DNA from 3 places in the Streptomyces yatensis genome. Region 3 is predicted to be linked to each of the others. Evidence: riboswitches for the same ligand, from Rfam matches in the RefSeq annotation. Region 3 holds a riboswitch; each other region holds the start of a gene.
The links. Region 3 has a riboswitch for cyclic di-AMP ahead of J8403_RS24665 (C40 family peptidase). Riboswitches for the same ligand answer to the same signal wherever they lie in the genome.

Region 1 (2,255 bases), 950 kb from region 3:
GACGGCGGTGGTGGCCGAAATTCCGCGCGGCGCCTCCACCCTGCGGCTGCTCAACCGCGGCCATCCGGCGCCGCTGCTCCTGGAGGAGGACGGCGCGGTGCGCGCCCTGGAGCCGGAGGCGGCGGCGCTGCCGGTGGGGATGGGGGAGTTGGCCGGGTGGCCGGACCGGGTGATGGAGCTGGGGTTCGAGGAGGGGGAGACGCTGCTGCTGTTCACGGACGGGGTGACGGAGGCCCGGGACCGCAACGGCGAGTTCTACGACCCGGCGAAGCAGCTGCGCGGCCGCCGCTTCGCCGATCCGCAGGAGCTGCTGGACGCGCTGGTGGCCGATGTCGAGCGCCATACGGACGGCGGGACGTCGGACGACATGGCGCTGCTGGCGGTCCGCCGCACCCCGGCCCGCGGGAACGGCCGGGGGAACGGGCGCGACGACGGTGATGCGCACCGCACCGGCCCTACGGGGGACGGCGATGCCTCCCACCGTGCGTAGCCGTCCGGGCCCATACCGTGCGTAGTCGACCGAGCTCCCTCCGCATAACAATTGCTGCACGATCGGCCCGCACGCGTTTTTGGGAACCTTTGACCAGTGTGCCGACTCGCCCCCATCTGTCCCCTCTTGAGCGCTAAGTTCATGCCAAAGGTGCGCGGATTCCTCAGAACAGCTTGGAATCACATCGCGCTCTCTATTAACGTTCGATAACGCAGCGCGGTCGTCACAACCGTCGCAAGGGCGGCACCGTGCGCCGTCGCCGAATCCCGTACGCACACCGGCAGTACCGCACCACCAGCAGCACCAAGGGAACCGGGGAACCAACACCTTGGGGTGAATCGGGTCGAACCTGACCCGTAGGAGACCTTCCTGCTCCGAACCCGTCAGCTAACCCGGTAGGCGAGAAGGAAGGAAAGGAGTGCGCCTCCGTGGCGTCCAACAGGTCTGCCCTGGACGAGGCCCCGTATCGCACACGGGGAGGCGGTTTGGGGACCGCCACCGCCTACGGCCCCGGCTTTGACGCCGGCGCCGGGATGAGTTCCGGGGACGGCCACTTCGCCCCCGACGATCGGTTCGCGGACGCGGATGGGGACGCGTTCCAGGGCCCGGGTGCCGGATTCGAGACCGAGCCCTGGGAGGAGTGGAACCCCACCGAGGAGTCCATCGCTCCCGTACGCGGCCGGCACCGCGTGGCCAAGCAGCGCGGCGGGACCATGGCGCGCAGCGGCGCCGTCCTGGGGGTCGGCGTGATCGCGGCGGTCGGTGCGGGCGGTATGGCCAGCGCCAAGGACCGTCCCAAGCCGCCCATTTCCATGCCGGATCTCGGCCATGTCGCCGATGAGGTCAAGGCCAGCCTGCCCGCCGCCAAGGACCTGCCCGGCATCGGCTCCTGGGCGTCGGACGACAGCGGCGGCCCGCAGACGGCCGCCGCCCCGCTCTCCCAGGCAGGCCTGACCAGCGAGGACGAGCAGCGCGGCACCACCGACGCGGGCGAGGCGCTCCGCGCCCGCATCCTCCAGCAGGCCGAGAACCAGCAGAACGCGGCGGACGAGGACAGCCGCACCGCCGCGGCGAAGGCGGCCGCGGAGAAGGCATCCGACCAGGCCGCGGAGGTGGCCGCCCAGCGCAAGGCCAAGGCCGAGGCGGAGAAGAAGGCCGCCGAGCAGCGGGCCAAGGAGGCGGCCGAGAAGAAGGCCGCGGCCGAGCGCCAGGCCAGGCTCGCCGCCGCGTACACCCTCCCCGTCGGCTCGTACACCCTGACCGCGAGCTTCGGCCAGGCGGGCGACATCTGGTCGGCCGACCACACCGGCCAGGACTTCGCCGCCCCGACCGGCACCCCGGCCAAGGCGGTGCACGGCGGCACCATCACCCAGGCGGGCTGGGCCGGTTCGTACGGCTATCGCATCGTGCTGACCCTCAGCGACGGCACCGAGATCTGGTACTGCCACCTGTCCTCGATGGTCGTCACCTCGGGCAAGGTGACGGCGGGCGACGTCATCGGCCGCGTCGGCGCCACCGGCAATGTGACCGGCCCGCACCTCCACCTCGAGGTCCGGCCGGGCGGCGGCTCGCCGATCGACCCGATGCCCTGGCTGCGCCAGCACGGGATGAACCCCTGATCAACCCATGATCAACCCCTGATACTCCGGCGGCTCTGGCGCTCTCTCCCCCCTTGACGCCAGGGCCGCCGGTTCAGGTCCCGACGGGGCCGCCCCTCAGAAACACCTTCGAGGAACGGCCCCCTCAGGAACACCTCCGAGGTAAC
Region 2 (2,255 bases), 2.7 Mb from region 3:
GCCCGCGCGGCGCCCAGCGGCTCCAGCAGCGCCCGGATGTCCAGCAGATCGGCCGCCTCGCGCTCGGAGGGCTGGGCGACGCAGGCCCCCGCGTGCCGCCGGGTCGTCACGAAGCCCTCGGACTCCAGGGTGCGCAGGGCCTCGCGGACCGGCACCCGCGAGACGCCGTAACGCCGGGCGAGAAGTTCCTCGGTGAGCCGGCTGCCGGGCCGATAGGTGCCGGAGACGATGTCGTCGCGAATCGCCGTGCACACCGCATGCGCCGAAATCCGGCGACCGCCCTGGACCGCGGTCGTATCCCCGCTCACTTCCGGTCCCACATTGTCGAACCTCCGCCTTAATGCCCGCGAAACGCATCCATGGAACGCGCGTTGAACGACTCTATTCCCATCGGACGTCTTTTCCGATGGCGGAGTGCATTTCATGGATATTTTTTGGCCGGCGGGCGGCGGCACGCCGAAGGCCCCGTCCGGTGGACGGGGCCTTCTCGGAAGTCTCGCGGGACCGCGGGTGTGCGCCCAGCCTCGCGGGGTCAGACGTTGACGCCGTGCGAGCGCAGATACGCCAGGGGGTCGATGTCCGAGCCGTAGTCCGGGCTGGTGCGGGCCTCGAAGTGCAGATGCGGCCCGGTGACGTTGCCGGTGGCGCCCGACAGGCCGATCTGCTGGCCGGGGGTGACCTTCTGACCGACCGAGACGCTGATCGACGACAGGTGGCCGTACTGGGTGTAGGTGCCGTCGTTCATCTTGATGACGACGTTGTTGCCGTAGGAGCCGCCCCAGCCCGCCTCGACGATCTCGCCCATGCCCACGGAGTGCACCGAGGTGCCGGAGGAGGCGTGGAAGTCGATGCCGGTGTGGCTGCCGGAGGACCACAGTCCGCTGGCTGCGTGGTAGCCGGTGGAGACGTAGGAGCCGCTGATCGGCGTCTCGAAGGTGTTGAGCCGCTTGCGCTCGGCCTCGCGCGCCGCGCGCTCCTTGGCCTCGCGCTCGGCCTTGGCCTTCTTCGCCGCGGCCTCCGCCTTTCTGGCGGCCTCCTGGCGGGCGATCGCCTCCGCCTTGGCCTTGGCGGCGGCCTGCTCGGCGGCGGTCTCCTGGGCCTGCGCCTGGTCCTCGATGTGGTCCGCGATCCCGTCGCCGATCACGATCGCCTGGGTCAGACCGGTCTGCCGGGGACTGGGGGCCGTGTCGGCCGCGAACGCCTGTCCGGTGAGCCCGGCGACCACACCCGAGGCGACGGTGGTGATGCCCACGACGTTCGCGCCGGTGCGGACGTTGACCTTGGTGGTGCGGCGGTGTTTCCCGGTGGCAGTGCGGGTGGACGCCATGCTGAGGCGCACTCCTTTCCTTCCTTCTCGCCTACCGGGTTAGCTGACGGGTTCGGAGCAGGAAGGTCTCCTACGGACTCCTCCCCCGGCCGGGGAAGGGGCCCGATTCACCCCTGGGGACGTGTGGGTCCCCGGCTCCCCTGGCTCGCGCCGTACGGGGACTCGGCGATGACTGTCCGTGCCGCGGGTGCGGCGGGTTGCTGGCGAACAGCCGGACTGACGCTAAACGGGCCCGCTTTCGATCACCAAACGGTTCCGGTTTTTTGTTGCTCTCCCCACAAACCAAACAAGCTGTCACTCCCGCAAATCGGGCATGAAGGAAGGACCCCGACACCCTTACGGGGCCAGGGTCCTTCCGTTGTGAGCCCGTTGACCGGACCGCCTGCCGGATCGTCAGCGGACCCGGATCGTCAGCGGACCGGATCGTCAGTGAGCCCGCCTGGTCGTCGGCTCCTCGGCCGGATCCGGCCAATCGGCCAACTCCGGGCGGTTCAGCCGGAGATGACGCGCACCTCGCCGATGCCCAGCGCCCGGACCGGCTCCTCGATCGCCGAGGCGTCCCCGACCAGCACCGTGACCAGCCGGTCCGCCGGGAAGGCGCTCACCACCGCGGCGGTCGCCTCCACCGTGCCGGTCTCCGCGAGGCGGGCGTACAACTGCGCCTGGAAATCGTCCGGAAGATGCTGCTCGACCTGGTCGGCGAGAGTGCCCGCGACGGCCGCCGCCGTCTCGTACTTCAGCGGGGCGACGCCCACCAGGTTCTGCACCGCGACATCGCGCTCCTCGTCGGTGAGCCCCTCCTCCTTCAGCGTGCGCAGCACCTTCCAGAGGTCCTCCAGCGCGGGCCCGGTGACTTCGGTGGCCACCGAGCCGCTGATCGCCAGCATGGCGGCGCCCGCGGAGCCGCCCGAGGGCGCAGGGGGCGCGG
Region 3 (2,255 bases):
CTGGTACTCGTCCACCAGGACGTGCCGGAAGCGGCGGCGGTAGTGCTCGGCGACGTCCGGGAAGGCCTGGAGCAGGTTGACCGTGGTCATGATGATGTCGTCGAAGTCCAGTGCGTTGGCCTCGCGCAGCCTCGCCTGGTACATCGCGTACGCCTCGGCCAGGGTCTTCTCGAAACCTCCCCCAGACTCCGTCCGGGAGGTGCCCCCTGCCGCCTGTCCGGCGAAGGTCTCCTCGTCGATCAGCTCGTTCTTCAGGTTGGAGACCTTGGCGCTGAAGGACTTCGGCGGGAACCGCTTGGGGTCGAGATCCAGATCCCGGCAGACCAGCGACATCAGCCGCTTGGAGTCGGCGGCGTCGTAGATCGAGAACGATGAGGTGAAGCCGAGCTTCTTGGACTCGCGGCGCAGGATGCGGACGCAGGCGCTGTGGAAGGTGGAGACCCACATGGCGTTCGCCCGCGGGCCGACGAGCTCCTCCACCCGCTCCTTCATCTCGCCCGCCGCCTTGTTGGTGAAGGTGATGGCGAGGATCTGGCCGGGGTGCGTCCCGCGGGCGCCGAGCAGATAGGCGATGCGGTGGGTGAGCACCCGGGTCTTGCCGGAGCCGGCGCCCGCGACGATCAGCAGCGGCGAGCCGGTGTGCTCCACGGCGGCTCTCTGCTGCTCGTTCAACCCCTCGAGCAGGGCGGACGGGTCCACGACGGGCCGCGCCGCACCGTCCCGGTAGTGGGCCTCCCGGGGCACGGGCGCGTCGAAGCCGCCGCTGAAGAGGTGATGCGGCACGTCCTCGGCGCCATCGGGGCCGGGGTGCGCCGAATCCTCGGGCGGCGGCGGTGGCTCCTCGTTCGAAGGAGGCCCGAGGTCCGCCAGGAAGCTGTCGTCAAAGAGGCTGCTCATCGCTCCCCGAGTCTAGGCCGCCCCACTGACAGCCGATGCCCGAACATCACGAAACGGTTTCGGGCAAAACGGCCACCAGTCTTCACAGGAGCCCCACGTGTTGGCTACCGTCCTGCGTCAGGCGGCCCGGAAGATCCGTCGGCGAACCACGCCGGCACGGGCTGCCTCCGCCGAGTCCGGCACCGCCGCAAGGCGCCCGGAGCCGGGGACCCGACAACGCAACACCGGGGTGAATCGGCCCGAACGGCGTGGCACGCAGGTGCCGCCCGGACACGGCCGTAGGGCAACCTTCCGTACCGCCCGAACCCGACAGCTAACCCGGTAGGCGGTCCACGGAAGGAGTCGCCTCCCTTGGCGTCGCACCGCAAGCCGCGGAGCCGAATACCGGCCCCGCTCACCGGTCACGGCCGCCGTACGGCCGTCGGGTTCACCACGGCCGCTCTCGCATCCGTCACCCTCCTCTCCCAGACGGCCAACGCCGCGCCGGGCGACCCCAAGCCGGCCGCCCAGTCGATCGAGAAGGTCAAGGAGAAGGTCGACACCCTCTACCACCAGGCCGAGAGCGCCACCCAGCGCTACAACGCCGCCAAGGAACGCGCCGATCAGCAGCGGGCCAAGGTCGACAAGCTGCTGGACTCCGTCGCCGAGCGCACCGAGAAGCTCAACGAGGCCCGACGCACGCTCGGGGCCTACGCCGCCGCCCAGTACCGCGACGGCGGAATGGCCCGCTCCGCCGCGACCCTGCTGTTCTCCAACGATCCACAGGACGTCTTCGACCAGTCGCATCTGATCGACCGGCTGACCGGTCGGCAGAAACAGGCCGTCGACGACTTCCAGAAGCAGCAGGCGAGCGCCGCCAAGGAGCGCGGTAAGGCCAGCGAGAGCCTCGCCTCGCTGACCGCGTCGCAGAAGCAGCTGAAGACCCAGAAGAAGACCGTCCAGGACAAGCTGACCGAGGCCCGGCGGCTACTGGCGAATCTGACCGCCAAGGAGAAGGCGCGCCTGGCGGCGATCGAGAAGAAGAAGGCGGAAGAGGCCCGCCGTAAGGCGGCCGCGCTCGCCGAGAAGCAGCGCCAGGAGGCCGCGCGCAAGAAGCAGCAGGAGCAGCAGGAACAACCGAACGGAGACAGCGGCTCCGGTTCGACGACGCCCTCGGCCCCGGCCAACAGCTCCAAGGCGGCCCAGGCCATCGCCTTCGCCAAGTCGCAGCTCGGCAAGCCGTATGTCTGGGGCGCCACCGGCCCCAGCTCCTTCGACTGCTCAGGGCTGACGCAGGCGGCCTGGAAGACGGCCGGGATCTCGCTGCCGCGCACCACCTGGGACCAGGTGAAGGCCGGTACGCGCGTCTCGACGTCCGA

Region 1: linked by a shared signal. The riboswitch ahead of J8403_RS20380 (M23 family metallopeptidase) and the one ahead of J8403_RS24665 (C40 family peptidase) in region 3 are both predicted to bind cyclic di-AMP.
Region 2: linked by a shared signal. The riboswitch ahead of J8403_RS12865 (M23 family metallopeptidase) and the one ahead of J8403_RS24665 (C40 family peptidase) in region 3 are both predicted to bind cyclic di-AMP.

Annotation. Positions count from the first base shown of each region.
Region 1 is NZ_CP072941.1:4,910,894-4,913,148, reverse strand. Features, by position in the region: gene J8403_RS20385 (PP2C family protein-serine/threonine phosphatase) at 1-490, shown strand, start outside; cyclic di-AMP (ydaO/yuaA leader) riboswitch at 773-907, shown strand; gene J8403_RS20380 (M23 family metallopeptidase) at 919-2,109, shown strand.
Region 2 is NZ_CP072941.1:3,197,600-3,199,854, forward strand. Features, by position in the region: gene J8403_RS12860 (GntR family transcriptional regulator) at 1-308, opposite strand, end outside; gene J8403_RS12865 (M23 family metallopeptidase) at 533-1,327, opposite strand; cyclic di-AMP (ydaO/yuaA leader) riboswitch at 1,342-1,505, opposite strand; gene J8403_RS12870 (M16 family metallopeptidase) at 1,819-2,255, opposite strand, start outside.
Region 3 is NZ_CP072941.1:5,859,742-5,861,996, reverse strand. Features, by position in the region: gene pcrA (DNA helicase PcrA) at 1-897, opposite strand, end outside; cyclic di-AMP (ydaO/yuaA leader) riboswitch at 1,056-1,240, shown strand; gene J8403_RS24665 (C40 family peptidase) at 1,249-2,255, shown strand, end outside.